DNA from 2 places in the Labrys sedimenti genome. Region 1 is predicted to be linked to the other one. Evidence: predicted binding sites of a transcription regulator. Region 1 holds the regulator's gene; the other holds the start of a gene.
The links. Region 1 encodes PhoB, which activates phosphate uptake and scavenging genes when phosphate is short. Its sites were predicted from a motif close to TGTCATNNANCTGTCAT; they were not measured.

Region 1 (7,549 bases):
AGGGCCGCGTGCTGCTCGACGGCCAGAACGTCATCGGCAAGGAAATCGATCCGGCCGTGCTGCGCGCCCGCATCGGCATGGTGTTCCAGAAGCCGACGCCCTTCCCGATGTCGATCTATGACAATATCGCCTTCGGCGTGCGCCTGCATGAGTCCATCTCCAAGGCGGAGATGGACCAGCGCGTCGAGTGGTGCCTCACCAAGGCCGCCTTGTGGAACGAGGTCAAGGACCGCCTGCACGCTTCGGCCCTCGGCATGTCCGGCGGCCAGCAGCAGCGCCTGTGCATCGCCCGCACCATCGCGGTGAAGCCCGAAGTCGTGCTGCTGGACGAGCCGACCTCCGCACTCGATCCGATCTCGACCGCCAAGATCGAGGAACTGATCGACGAATTGAAGCGGGACTTCACCATCGTCATCGTCACGCACAATATGCAGCAGGCGGCGCGCTGCGCGGATGTGACGGCCTTCTTCTATCTGGGCGACCTCATCGAGGTCGGCCAGACCAACAAGATGTTCACCACCCCGAACGACAGCCGTACGCAGGACTACATCACCGGCCGCTTCGGCTGATTCCCGGCCAGCGTCGAATTCATTTGGAGGCGGCATGTCCGACCATATCGTTACATCCTTCGACCAGGAACTGCGCGAACTGCGCAACATGATCGCCGAAATGGGTGGCTACGCCGAGAAGAGCGTGGCCGACAGCGTCGAAGCCCTGCTCAAGCGTGACACCCAGCGCGCCAAAGCGGTGATCGATCTCGATGCCGCGATCGACAAGCTGCAGCGCCAGGTCGAGGACCGGGCCATCCTGATCATCGCCAAGCGCCAGCCGCTGGCCCTCGACCTGCGCGAAATCGTCTCGGCCCTGCGGGTGGCCAATGACCTCGAACGGATCGGCGACCTCGGCAAGAACGTCGCCAAGCGCGTGGTGGCCATCCACAGCCACGCCCAGCCGGCCCAGCTCTTCGGCGGTTTCGATCACATGGCCGACCTGGTGCTCGAGCAGCTCAAGCAGGTGCTCGATGCCTTCGCCCAGCGCAACGTCGAGGAAGCGCTCTCGGTCTGGCGCTCGGACGGCGAGATCGATGCGATGTATACCTCGCTGTTCCGCGAATTGCTGACCTACATGATGGAAGATCCGCGCAATATCGGCTTCTGCACCCATCTGCTGTTCTGCGCCAAGAACATCGAGCGCATCGGCGACCACGCCACCAACATCGCCGAGACGGTGCACTATTTGGTCACCGGTGAATCGCCGGCCGGCGAGCGGCCCAAGGCGGACAACAGCACCGATCTTGTCGATCTTCCTGTGCCGGCTAAATAACAAGGGATAGGCCATGCCTCCCAAGGTTCTGATCGTCGAGGACGAAGAAGCCCTGACTCTGCTGCTGCGCTACAATCTCGAAGCCGAAGGCTATGAGGTCGATAGCGTCGCACGCGGAGACGATGCCGAGATTCGGCTGCGCGAAAGCGTGCCGGACCTCGTCCTGCTCGACTGGATGTTGCCGGGCCTGTCCGGCATCGAATTGTGCCGGCGCATCCGCATGCGGCCGGAAACCGAGCGCCTGCCGGTGATCATGCTCACGGCGCGCGGCGAGGAAACCGAACGCGTGCGTGGCCTTGCCACCGGCGCCGACGACTATGTCGTCAAGCCCTTCTCGGTGCCCGAACTCTCGGCCCGCGTGCGTGCCTTGCTGCGCCGGGCCAAGCCCGATCACGTCGCCTCCCTGCTCAAGGCCGGCGACATCTCGCTCGACCGGGAGACCAAGCGTGTCCATCGCGGCAATCGCGAGATCCGCCTCGGCCCGACCGAGTTCCGCCTGCTCGAATTCCTAATGCAGGCGCCGGGACGGGTGTTCGCGCGCGAGCAGTTGCTCGACAGCGTCTGGGGCCGCGACGTCTATATTGACGAGCGCACGGTCGACGTGCATGTCGGCCGCCTGCGCAAGGCGATGAATCGCACCCGCGAGATCGATCCGATCCGCACCGTGCGTGGCGCCGGCTATTCCTTCGACGAGACCTTCGCCAAGCAATCCTGAGGGCGGTTTGCGGGCATTGCCCGCCCGCTTCCTTTCGCCAAGGCTGCGCGACGTAGTGAGTAATACCAGCACGCTTTGAGTTCGACTCATCAACGTCATTGCGAGCGAAGCGAAGCAATCCAAGAGCCCTGAACTCCAGGCCTGCGAGTTCCTGGATTGCTTCGCTTCGCTCGCAATGACGGGTCGGGGATTGCGCGAGTTGGTGTAAGGGTGAGCATCAGTGTCTGACCAGTTCTCTGGCCACGCAATCACGCCCCCAGATCCGCCAGGCGTCCCTGCAGATAGCGGCGGATGGCCGGGTCGCTCTCCAGGCCGATCGCCCGCGAATAGGCATTGCGGGCCTCTTCCGGCTTCGCCGCCCGCGCCAGCAAGTCGGCACGCGCTGCCCAATAGGGCTGGTAATCGATGATGCGTCCGTCGCCGGCGACCTCGTCGAGCGCGTCCAGACCAGCCTGCGGCCCCGCAAGGCGGCCCAGCGCCACGGCCCGGTTGATGGCGGCCACCGGAGAAGCGGTCAGCAGGACCAGGGCTTCATACAGCGTGACGATCGCGGCCCAGTCCGTCGCCGCGCAGATGCGTCGATGAGCATGGGCCGATTGCAGCGCGGCTTCCAGCTGATAGCGGCCGATCTGGCGGACCTGGCCGGCCCGGGCAAGCAAGGCCTCGGCCTCCTCGATCAGCCCGGCATCCCAGAGCGCGGTATCCTGCTGCTCCAGCGGAATATAATCGCCACCCGGGCCGCGGCGTGCCGCTCGCCGCGCTTCGGCGTGCAGCATCAGCGCCAGCAGTCCCAGCACTTCTGCCTCGCCGGGCAGGAGCGAGGCCAGCAGCCGGCCGAGCCAGATACCTTCCGCCGACAGATTGCGCTCGCGGGCGTGAGCCCCTTCCGGATCGGCCCAGCCCTCGGCATAGACGGCGTAGACGGCCGCCAGCACCGCATCGAGGCGGCCGGGCAGCTCGTCGGGCTCCGGGATGCGGAAGGGAATGCCGGCCTGCTTGATCTTGGCCTTGGCCCGCACCAGCCTCTGGCCCATCGCAGTGGGTGAGACCAGGAAGGCGCTGGCGATCGCGCCGGCATCGAACCCCAATATCACCTGCAGGATCAGGGGCGCACGCACGGAAGCATCGAGAGAGGGATGGGCGCAGGCGAACATCAGGCGCAGGCGCTCGTCGGGCACGGCATGCCGCTCGCCCTGCTCCGAGGCGAGGGCCTCGACATGGCGGATGACCGCGTCCGCCTTTTCGCCGCGCAGCCTGGCGCGGCGGGCCGCATCGATCTGGCGGCGGCGGGCCGCGGTCAGGAGCCAGGCCTCGGGATTGGCGGGCACGCCGCCCGCCGGCCAATGTTCCAAGGCTGCCGCGAAGGCGTCGGCCAGGGCGTCCTCCGCCCCCGCAATGTCGCTCGAGCGTGCCGCAAGAAGTGCGACGAGACGGCCATAGCTGCGTCGCGCCACGACTTCGGCAAGGTCGGCAGCGGGGGCCGAAGACACCGGCTCGGCTCGTTTGCTCAATAGTCCTTCGGGTCCCATATCGGCCGGACCTCGATGGTCCCGATGGCCGCGCTCGGGCAGCGCGCCGCCCAGCCGATCGCGGCATCCAGGTCCGGCACGTCGATGATGTAGAAGCCGCCGAGCTGCTCACGGGTGTCGGCAAAGGGACCGTTGAGCACCTGGCTCTTGCCGTCGGCGATACGCACGGTGGTGGCCGAAGCCGTCGGACGCAAGCGGCTCCACGGTCCCAGGCTGCCGGACGACTGGAGCGCCTGCGTGTAGGCTTGGTAGGCGGCCAGGATCTGCTGCTTGTTGGCGGGATCCGCCTTCAGCATGGCTTCTTCGTTGCTGTAGATCAGAATTGCGAACTGCATGGGTTCCTCCTGTCTCTGCCGGCGCATGATGCGCCGGCATGACAATGACGCGCCATCCCGTTCGCTTTCGACAGCGGCAGGAAAATTATGCGCTTGCCTTGGTAAGCTGCTCGATCTCGGCCGATCCGAGATTGAGCTCGGTCGCCTTGATCAGGTCGGCGAGCTGCTCGACGCTGGTGGCACTGGCGATCGGAGCGACGATCCCGGGCCTTGCGATCAGCCAGGCTATGGCAATCTGGGCCGGCGTGGCGTTCTTGGCCGCGGCCACCGCATCCAGGGCGGCAAGGATGCGCAGGCCCCGCTCGTTGAGGTAATTGCCCATGTCGCCGCCACGGGCATTGCTCTTGGCGAAATCGGCTTCGCTGCGATATTTGCCGGACAGGAAGCCCTTGGCCAACGAAAAATAGCTGGTCACGCCGATCTCGTTCTTGAGACAGAAAGCCTCGAGTTCGCGCTCATAACCGGAACGATCATAGAGATTATATTGTGTCTGCAAGTTCTCGAAGCGCGGCCACATCTCCTTGGTGCTGATCGCCAGCGCCTTGAACATGGTGTTGGCGCTATGATTGGAATTGCCGATCACCCGGACCTTGCCGTCCTTGACCAGCTCGGCATAGATGCCCAGCGTCTCCTCGAGTTCGACTTCCGGATCCTCCCAGTGGGAGAGATAGAGATCGATATAGTCGGTCTGCAGGCGCTTGAGCGAATCCTCCACCGCCTGGACGATGTAGGCACGCGACAAGCCCTTCTTGCCCGGCCCCATTTCCGAGCCGACCTTGGTGGTGATCACGATCTCGGCGCGATTGCCGCGAGCCTTCATCCATTTGCCGATGATCGCCTCGGATTCGCCGCCCTGATTGCCGGGAACCCAGGCTGAATAGACATCGGCAGTGTCGATCAGGTTGAAACCACCCCCGACGAAAGCATCGAGGACGGCGAAGGAGGCTTTCTCATCCGCGCTCCAGCCGAAGACATTGCCACCCAGGCCAAGCGGAGCAACCGACAGATCCGACCGTCCAATCGCACGTTTTTCCATGAATGCTCTCCATATTCATGACAACAAATGGGCCGTCCGGCACACGAGCGTGCCGGTTCGGGCTCAAGGGCCGCAGGGAGTTCAAATCGAATAGGTCAGCTCTTGTTCCCCGCCCCCTGCCTGACGCATCTCTTCCACCGACATGTTGTCGAGCAGGTTGGAAGAGAGGTCCCGCACACGCCGCATCAAAAGGCGTACAGTGCAACCTGGAACATCCGGGCAGTCGAGGCAAGGCTGATAAGCGGTATGGCTGGCGCAGGCGATCGGCGCGAGCGGACCGTCGAGAACCCGGATGGCATTGCCGACACTGATCTGGCTGGCCTCGCGCGCCAGCATGTAGCCACCGCCCTTGCCTTTCTTGGAGCGTACGATGCCGGCCACGCGCAACTCGCCCAGGATCGCGTCGAGAAACTTTTTGGGAATGCGGTTGGCTTCGGCGATTTCCTGGCTTTGCGCCGTCTCGCCGGCCGGCAGGCTGGCGAGGTGCGCCAGCGCCTTGAGACCATATTTGCCCTTGTTCGTCAGCATTGACCGATTCGCTCCACGCAGGACAAAGTCCATCCTGTCTATCACGAATATAGGGATTATGGACCGAATCGGTAAGAGCCATTGCTAGGAAGGTGGCAGCGCAACACCCCTTCTCCCCTTGCGGGAGAAGGTCCCGGCAGGGGGATGAGGGGAGCCGCGCAGACACACGTGAACTCGCCGCCAGCTATCCGGCATCACTTTGCTCGGACCCCGCCGCCGGCCGGCCCGGCGGTTCGGGCGACAGGTCCTCATAGAGCGTCTGGGCCTCGCTCGCCGGGCCGCGCCGATCGCCAAGGGCGAGAACGCGATAGACCCGCACGGTACGCTCCAGGGCGATGGTGAGGACGTCCCCCGCCTTGACGGCCTTGGCCGGGTTATCCGTGCGCGTACCGTTGAGGCGGACATGACCGTCCGCCACCAATTTGGCGGCCAGAGAGCGCGTCTTCACAACGCGTGCATGCCAGAGCCATTTGTCGATCCGAAGACGATCCTGGCTTCCGGCCTGGCTCATAAGTCAGGTTCCCTAGAGCAAAACGCGTTCAGACGCGTCTTTGCGATTCGGGTGACTCCGTCAAATCGCAAAACGCTATGGATCAGGTCTTGTCCGATTTGCCGCCCTGCATCTGCTCCTTGAGGGCAAGCAGCTTGGCGAAGGGCGAATTCGGATCCGGTGCACGATTGGAGTCGCGTCCTCCCTGCGGCTTGGAGTCGCTCGACCAGTTGCGCGGGCGGTCGCCGCCCCGCTCCTGCCGGTCGGGCCGCGGGCCACGATCGGGACGCGGGCCACGGTCGGGGCGGGCATCCGCCCGGGACCGCCCACCTTCACCGCTCTGCTTGCGCTCGCCGGAGCCCCTGTCCTCCCGCGGACGGCCATTGCCGCGATCGTCGCGGCGCGGCCGGTCGAAGCGGTTGGGCCGCTCGCCCTGCCGGGCCTCCGCACCTTCGGCGGGAGCTGCGCCTTCCGCCGGAGCCGGTCGGCCACGGCGGAAGCCACCGCCTGCCTCAGGCTTGCGTTCGGCGCCGGGCTGGCGGTTGCCATGCTGGGGACGGCCATGGTGATGCGGGCGCTGATGCCGCTCGAAGCGCGCCGGACGCCAGACCTCGATCTCCGGCACTTCCTCGGCCACCGCCTCGGCGGCGGGCGTCTCGGAGGAGGTTTCAGCCGTGGTCGCAGCCTCGGCACCTTCGATGCTCTCGCTCGCTTGCGCGGGCTCTTCAGAAGCCGCAGCCTCGGTTCCGGCCGTTTCCTCGGCCGGGGCTTCGGAGACCTGAACCTCCTCGGCTTGGACCTGTTCGGATTGGACCTGCTCGGCTTGGACCTGCTCGGCTTGAGCTTCCTTGGTTTGAGCTTCCTCGGCCAGGGCCTCCGCGATCTGCGCTTCCTCGGTCGGAGCCTCGGTGCTGGGCACATCGTCGGCCGGTGCGTCGCTCACCGCCTCTCCGGCAGCCTCTGCGACTTCCTGGAAGCTGTGCTCATGCGGCGGCGAGCCGATCGCCTCCATGGCATCGATCTCGGCGGGCGTCGGGGCGGCATCCTGGTTCGATTCGGCAGCCTCAGCACCGTCCGCTGTCTCGGACGCGGCGGCCTCGACAGGCGCTGCCGGCTCGGTCGGCGCCGGCAGCCGGATTTCCTGGGTGATCGCCGGGCCCTTGCGCTTGTCCGAACGATAGCCCAGGCCTCGCAGGATCGAGGCGAAATCCTCGCCCGAGCAGCCGACCAGCGAGGTCATCTGCACGGTGGCGACGAAACCGTCGCCATCGGCCGTACCGGCCGGCGGCTGGCCCACCGTGGTGCCGGGGCGATAGGCGATCGCCGGGCGAATGAGGTCGGCGAGGCGTTCGAGAATGTCGACGCGCACCGCCCGCTCGCCGCAGACGCGATAGCCGACCAGGCGATAGAGGCCCTTGTCGATGGTCTTGTCGGCCGGCATGGAGGTCCGGCCCGAGGCCGCCAGATGCGGGATCTCGTCGAGCCCCTTCTGGTCGAGGCCGCCATGGGTGAGAGCCCACAACTGCGCGGCGAGGGCACGGGGTGCCGGCTTCATCAGCATCGGCAGATAGATGTGATAGGCGCCGAAGCGCA
Region 2 (7,549 bases), 580 kb from region 1:
CGGACGAGCCGACCACCGCGCTCGACGTCACCGTGCAGGCCCAGATCCTGTCCCTGCTCGCCGATCTCAGGCAGCGCCTGGGCATGTCGATCGTCTTCATCAGCCACGATCTCAACATCGTCCGGCGTTTCGCCGATCGCGTCTATGTCATGCGTCGTGGCGAAGTGGTGGAGGCCGGTACCACGCAGGAGGTCTTCGACAATCCCCGGCATGACTACACCAAGATGCTGCTGGCGGCCGAACCGTCGGGCCATAAGGATCCACCACGTCCCGATGCTCCCGTGCTGCTCGAGGGCCGCAACATCCGCGTCACCTATCATCTCAGCGGCAGTCTTTTCGGCGGCCACAAGGCGATGGATCTGAAGGCGGTGGACGATGTTTCCCTGCGCCTGCAGCAGGGACAGACCATCGGCATCGTGGGTGAGTCGGGGTCGGGCAAGTCGACCCTGGGCCGCGCCTTGCTGCGGCTGAATACCGGCGAAGGCGACATCCGGTTCGATGGCCGCGACATCTCGCGGGCAAGCGCGCTCGACATGCGTCCGTTGCGGCGCGCCCTGCAATTGGTGTTCCAGGACCCCTACGGTTCGCTTTCTCCCCGCATGTCGGTGGGATCCATCATCACCGAAGGCCTTAGGGTGCATGAGCCCAGCCTGTCGGCTGCCGAACGGGACAAGCGGGCCGTCCAGGCCCTGACGGAGGTCGGCCTCGATCCCACCGCCCGCAACCGCTATCCGCACGAATTCTCGGGCGGCCAGCGCCAGCGCATCGCCATTGCGCGCGCCATGATCCTCAAGCCCAAGGTGGTGGTGCTCGACGAGCCGACCTCGGCGCTCGATCGCTCGGTGCAGAAACAGATCGTCGAACTGCTGCGCGACCTGCAGGCCACCTACGGCCTGTCCTATCTGTTCATCAGCCATGATCTGTCGGTGGTACGCGCGCTGTCCGACTATGTCGTCGTGATGAAGGAGGGACGCATCGTCGAGGAGGGCTCCACCGCCCAGATCTTCGACGCACCGCGCGAAACCTATACCCGCACGCTTATGGCGGCGGCACTCGGCAAGGAACGCGTGGAGGCGGCCGGTACGGCCTGAGGACCTGTCGCCTGCGCGTCGCTTTGGCGGCCCCTTGTCATCCCCCCGTCATCGCTTGGTCTTATCCGCGAATCCCATCGCGCAACCCGGATTCGGCGAAGGAGCGGATGGGCATGACGGATGTGAACAGCATCGGGACACAGGCGCCAGCCAAGGGCCAGGGCCATGTCAAGCAGGCCGTGGAGCATCACCGGCTATTGTCGCTGCGCGGCATGCAGGACCGGCTCTTCACCTTGGCTTTCAGTGGCCTCGTCTACGCCCAGATCTGGGAAGATCCCGAGATCGACATGGAAGCGCTGGCTCTCAAATCCGACGACCGGCTGGTTGCCATCGCCTCCGGCGGCTGCAATGTGATGAGCTATCTCAAGGCTGGCCCGGCCGCGATCACCGCGGTCGACCTCAACCGCCACCATATCGCCCTCAACCGGCTGAAGATCGCGGCGGCCCGGCACCTGCCCGACCATGCCGCCTTCTACGATTTCTTCGCGCGCGCCCACCAGCGCCGCAATGTTTCGATCTACGAGACGGCACTGCGCTCCCATCTCGACGCCGAGACACGCGCCTATTGGGACGGGCGTGACCTGCTCGGCCGCCGCCGCATCGGCTATTTCGGCAAGAACCTCTATCGGTACGGCCTGCTCGGCCGTTTCATCGGCCTGGGACATCTGATCGGACGGCTGCATCGCATCGATCCGGCCGACCTCCTGGCCGCTCGCGATCTCGCCGAGCAGCGCCGGGTCTTCGACGAGCGCATCGCGCCCCTGTTCGATCGCCCCCATATCAAATGGCTCACGCGCCGGCGGGCCTCGCTCTATGGCCTGGGCATTCCGCCCGAGCAGTATGACGCCCTGGCCGGGGCGGCAGCCGACGGGGAAGGCATTGCCGACGTGCTGCGCGAGCGGCTGGAACGCCTCGCCTGCGATTTCGACCTCAAGGACAATTATTTCGCCTGGCAGGCCTTCGGCCGCGGCTACAAACCCGATGGCGACGGGCCGGTGCCGCCCTATCTCGAGCCGGCGGCCTACGAGGCCGTGCGCGACCGCGCCGACCGCATCGATGTTCGCCATGTCAATTTGATCGACCATCTCAAGGCCCAGCCGGCGGCCAGCCTCGACGCCTATGTGCTGCTCGATGCCCAGGACTGGATGACCGATGTCATCCTCACCAAACTGTGGAGCGAGATCACCCGCACGGCCCGCCCCGGCGCCCGCGTGATCTTCCGCACCGCCGCCGAGGAAAGCCTGCTGCCGGGGCGTATTCCCGCCGATTTGCTAGCGCGCTGGTCCTATGATCGCGAGCGCTGCCGGGCCTGGACTGCGCGCGACCGCTCCGCCATCTATGGCGGCTTCCATCTCTACGAGCTGCGAGCCCTCCATTGAGCATCGAGATCCAGACGGGCGATGCCGCGGCGGCGATGAACCGGATCTATCGCCACCAGCGCTACATCTATGATCTCACGCGCAAATATTATCTGCTCGGCCGGGATCACCTGATCGCATCGCTGCGGCCGGCTGCTAGCGATGCCATTCTCGAAATCGGTTGCGGCACCGGCCGCAACCTCATTGCCGTGGCCAGGCGCTACCCCGCCACGCCGCTCTCCGGCTTCGACATTTCGACGGCGATGCTCGAAACGGCACGGCACTCGCTGGACCGCAATCGGCTGGCCCGCGTCACCGTGGCCCAGGCCGACGCCACCCGTTTCTCACCCGAGCAATTCGGGCGCAAGGGTTTCGAGCGCATCTATATCTCCTACACACTGTCGATGATCCCGGATTGGCAGGCCGTGCTGGAACGGGCCATTGCAGCCCTCGGACCGGGCGGTCGCCTCCTGATCGTGGATTTCGGCCAGCAGGAGGGCCTCCCGAGCTGGTTCAAGCGGCTGCTCTTTGCCTGGCTGGCGCGCTTCCACGTCCATCCGATCGCGGCATTGCCCGCGGCTCTGGCGGAACTCGCAAGCCGCGAGCACCTGCAGCTCCGGACCAGTGACCTCTACCGCGGCTACGCGTTCTATGCGGAGCTGGAGCGGCCTGCCACAGTGACGTAGTACTGCAGTTGCGGTTTTTATTCGAAGGGGATTTGGAGTGTCAGCCTATCCCGTGCTCTTTTAGGCAAACGCAACGGTAGGGCACGCTTGGGGGTACGGAGGATTGGCTTGATTCTTTCACCCCCGCCTTTCCCAAAACACCGTGCCCTCGAAGCGGAAGGCCTGTTCGCCGTGCTGGTTGAGCGCCGAGCTCAGCATGGAGACAATGCCCCATTCGGGCCGGGAGGTGCTCTCCTTCTTGCCCGTGACCTCCACGCTGTAGCGCAGCGTATCGCCGGCGCGCACCGGCCTAGCCCAGACCATGTTGCGAAAGCCCGGTGACGGGCCGAGCTTGACCACCGGCTTGCCGAGCTGGTGTGCTCTGGCGATCTCGACCTCCTGATGCGCCACCAGGAGCTTCATCCACACGGCCGCAACCTGCCAGCCCGACGCCACCAGGCCGCCGAAATGGCTGGCCGCCGCAGCCGCTTCGTCGACGTGAAAGGGCTGGGGATCGTAGAGCATCGCAAAGCGCTTGATGTTCTCGACCGAAAAGGTGAAGGCACCGATCTCGTCGGTATCGCCGATGGCGAGATCCTCAAAATATTTCATGCCGCCAGCCTCCGGCTGAACATGATGGAGCCGGTCTGGGTGGTCACCACCGTCTTTCCATCAGCCACAAGCTCGAACAGGAACTTCACCAGGCCCATCTCGGGGCGGCTCTTGGAAGCGCGCGCCTCCAGGGTCGTGCGGCGAACGCTCAGCGTGACATCCGGGCGGAGCGGCGCCAGCCATTTGACCTCGTCGATGCCGGGCGCGCCCATCGAGGTGGAGTTGAGCATGAAGCCATCGCAGTTGAGCCGCATCAAAATGCAGCAGGCATGCCAGCCGGAAGCAGCAAGTCCACCCAGCATGGTGTTCTTTGCCGCTTCCTCATCGAGATGAAACGGCTGGGGATCATATTCCCTGGCGAAGGCGAGGATGGCTTCGCGCGTCAGCCGGTACGACCCGTATGTCGCAATCTCGCCGACCGGGAAATCTTCAAAATGGAGCAGTGCATCAGCCATGCCCTCAGGATGGACCGATTAGCCCCTCAACGGCAAGAGTCTCATACTTGTCGAGGAAAGCCTCGACCGGGAGCTCACGGAAGTCCGGAAGGGCCATGCGCAGCGCCTCATGTGACCAGTCCCACCAGGCCAGAGCCTGCAGGCGATCGGCAATCGCATCCTCGAAGCGACGGCGGATCGGCCGCGCCGGATTGCCGGCGACGATGGTGTAGGCCTCGACGTCGCGGGTAACCACGGCGCCAGCGCCCACCACGGCGCCGCTGCCGATCCGGCGCCCCGGCAGCACGATCGCGCCATGGCCGATCCAGACATCATGACCGATATGGACGTCATGCCGTCGGCGCCAGGCGAAAAATTCCGTTTCGTCCTCCTCGCCTTCGAAATAGGCCGAGGCGCGATAGCTGAAATGGCTCTGACTTGCCCGGTCCATCGGATGATTGCCCGGATTGATGCGGGTATGGGCCGCGATCGAGACGAAACGGCCGATATGGCTGTAGGCGATGTCCGCATCGTTGACGACATAGGAATAGTCGCCGAGCTCGACCTCGTTCAGGCTGGTCCGCGGACCCACCTCGGTGTAACGCCCGAGCCGGCTCGCTGAAATCAAAGCCGTCGGGTCGATGAAAGGCGCGTGGCTGAGTTTGGGCAAGGCAATTCACCGGTGATGGAAAGCCTCCTGCTTCCCATCCTCCTGCGACAATGCCATGACAAGAAACGATCCGAGCGCCCGGCCTGTCGCAATTGCCGGCGACATCCGCGGGGGATCGTCACTGAAACATCATTGAACTGCCATCCCTCTGTAATCGCCCGGCGTTACCGACTCCGGAAACCTGCACGAGAAGGGATCTGTTCATGCTGGCGATCAAAGGAGTTTCCAGGCGCTTTGGCGGCAAGACGGCTGTCGCCGATGTGAATCTGGAAATTACGCCCGGCGCCTTCATCGGCGTGATCGGCCGCTCGGGGGCCGGCAAGTCGACCTTGCTGCGCATGCTGAACCGCCTCGTCGACCCGAGCGAGGGCACGATCTCCTTCGACGGCGTCGACGTCACGGCCTTGCGTGGACAGGCCTTGCGGGACTGGCGCGCGCGCTGCGCCATGATCTTCCAGCAGTTCAACCTGATCGGCCGCCTCGACGTGCTCACCAATGTGCTGATGGGCCGCCTCAACAAGGTCTCGACGGCCAGCGCCGTGCTGCAGCTCTGGGGCCTCGAAGACAAGGCCATGGCACTCGCCGCGCTGGAGCAGTTCGACATCGCCAATCTCGCCGGCCAGCGCGCCGACAGCCTGTCCGGCGGTCAGCAGCAACGCGTAGCGATCGCCCGCGCCTTGGTGCAGGAACCCTCGATCATCCTGGCGGACGAGCCGATCGCCTCGCTCGACCCGCGCAACACCAAGATCGTGATGGATGCCCTGCTGCGCATCAACAAGCATTTCGGCATCACCGTCATCTGCAACCTCCATTCGCTCGATCTCGCTCGCGGCTATTGCGACCGCCTGATCGGCATGTCCGCAGGCCGTGTGGTGTTCGACGGCGTTCCCGCAGCGCTGACGGCAGACGCGGCCCGCGACCTTTACGGCCTGGAGGCCGGCGAGGTGATGGACGCCGATGCCGACACCAAATGGGCAGGTCAGGCTCGCCCCGCCAGCGTCGCCGCCTGACAGGCCGGCCGCGCATCTTCAAGAGCCACAAGAACACGATATTTCCGACAGGAGAGACCTATGCTTTCGCGCCGCACGCTGCTCGGCCTTGCCGCAGCAGCCATGAGCTTTGCCGCCGGTACTGCCCAGGCCGAGGACTGGAAGGCCCAGTATCCCGAATTGACGCTCGCCGTCATTCCGGCTGAAAACGCCTCCACCACCAATGATCGCTACCAGCCGCTGGCCGACTACATCGCCAAGCAGGTTGGCGTGCCGGTCAAGCTCAACATCGCCAACGACTACGCCGCCGTGATCGAAGCCCAGCGCGCCGGCTTTGCCCAGATCGCCTGGTATGGCCCGGCCTCCTACGCCCGCGCCATCATCACCGGCGTCGCCACCGAGCCGGTCGCAGTTCCCCGCCACAACAACGGCCTTACCGGCTACTACTCCGTGATCTATGTGAAGGCCGACAGCCCCTACAAGACCATCGAGGACCTCAAGGGCAAGAAGCTCGCCCTCGTCGACCCCAACTCGACCTCCGGCAACAATGCGCCGCGCTTCGGCCTGCACAGCCAGGGCATCGACGTCGACAAGTTCTTCTCCTCCGTCGTCTTCGCCGGCAGCCATGACAACGCCGTGCTGGCCCTTGCCCAGGGTACCGCCGACGCCGCGGCCAACAGCTGGAACTCGGAAGACGATTCCAACCTGACCCGCATGCTCAGCCGCGGCATCCTCAAGAAGGATGACGGCACTCCGATGACCAGGGCCGACTTCCGCGTCATCTACAAGACGCCCTTCCTGCCGGAAGGTCCCTATACGGTGCTCGCCTCGCTGCCCGACGATTTGAAGAAGAAGATCGGCACGGCCCTGATCGACTATGCCAAGAACGACAAGGCCAATTTCGACAAGCTTTCCGACGGCAAGGATCTTGAACTCACGGCGATCAGCGCCAAGGAATATCAGCCGATCGTCGACATGGTGAAGTTCAACGACACGCTCCGCAAGACCCAGTAAGGCCAGGCATGATCGCAAGAGAGGGCGCGCACCGCGAGGTGCGCGCCCTTTGCACAGGCGGATTTCGCAGTAGGCCACGGCCGCTCGACCAGGCAGGAGGATATAACATTGCCGGCTATCAATAGCTTGCCGGAAGCGCAGGCCCGAGCCTTGCTGAAAGCCTACCAGGCAACCATTGCCGCCAAGAAGCGGCGGATCTGGCTCGCCGTCGCTGTCGGCATCGCCCTCTACGCGCTGTCGGCGCATGTGGCGTCGGTCCGGCCGGGCTTCCTGTGGACGCATATCGGCAACTTTACGTCCTTCTTCAGCCGCATCGCCCCTCCCCTCACTCTCGGCAACTTCGTCGGCGATATCAGGGAGTGGTATTGGGGCTTCGGCAAGTGGCTGGTGCTGCTCGGCGACACGCTGCTCGTCGCCTATCTCGGCACGCTGCTCGGCGTTCTCGGTGCCTTCGCCCTGTGTTTCATGGCCGCGGCAAATCTGACGCGTAGCCGGCTTCTGCGGGCCGTGGTCCGCCGCTGGCTCGAATTCTGCCGCACGGTTCCCACCATCGTCTTTGCCATGATCTTCCTGATCGCCTTCAAGTCGGGACCGATGGCCGGCGCCCTGGCACTCGCCATCCACACCATGGGCGCGCTCGGCAAGCTGTTTGCCGAAGTGGTCGAGAATGTCGACATGAAGCCGGTAGAGGGGACAGTCGCGACCGGCGGCTCCTG

Region 2: phnC (phosphonate ABC transporter ATP-binding protein) is a predicted target of PhoB. The motif match lies at 4,875-4,891, and genes of this name have one in related genera.

What each region holds. Positions count from the first base shown of each region.
Region 1 is NZ_JAXOUF010000002.1:22,811-30,359, reverse strand. It holds gene pstB (phosphate ABC transporter ATP-binding protein PstB) at 1-569, shown strand, start outside; gene phoU (phosphate signaling complex protein PhoU) at 604-1,323, shown strand; gene phoB (phosphate regulon transcriptional regulator PhoB) at 1,337-2,038, shown strand; gene U1R88_RS06520 (RNA polymerase sigma factor) at 2,287-3,528, opposite strand; gene U1R88_RS06515 (YciI family protein) at 3,546-3,902, opposite strand; gene U1R88_RS06510 (aldo/keto reductase) at 3,988-4,938, opposite strand; gene U1R88_RS06505 (RrF2 family transcriptional regulator) at 5,020-5,466, opposite strand; gene U1R88_RS06500 (RNA-binding S4 domain-containing protein) at 5,651-5,977, opposite strand; gene U1R88_RS06495 (helicase-related protein) at 6,060-7,549, opposite strand, start outside.
Region 2 is NZ_JAXOUF010000002.1:598,327-605,875, reverse strand. It holds gene U1R88_RS09300 (ABC transporter ATP-binding protein) at 1-1,091, shown strand, start outside; gene U1R88_RS09295 (BtaA family protein) at 1,205-2,470, shown strand; gene U1R88_RS09290 (class I SAM-dependent methyltransferase) at 2,467-3,135, shown strand; gene U1R88_RS09285 (MaoC family dehydratase) at 3,253-3,726, opposite strand; gene U1R88_RS09280 (MaoC family dehydratase) at 3,723-4,181, opposite strand; gene U1R88_RS09275 (LbetaH domain-containing protein) at 4,186-4,836, opposite strand; gene phnC (phosphonate ABC transporter ATP-binding protein) at 5,034-5,840, shown strand; gene phnD (phosphonate ABC transporter substrate-binding protein) at 5,901-6,833, shown strand; gene phnE (phosphonate ABC transporter, permease protein PhnE) at 6,942-7,549, shown strand, end outside.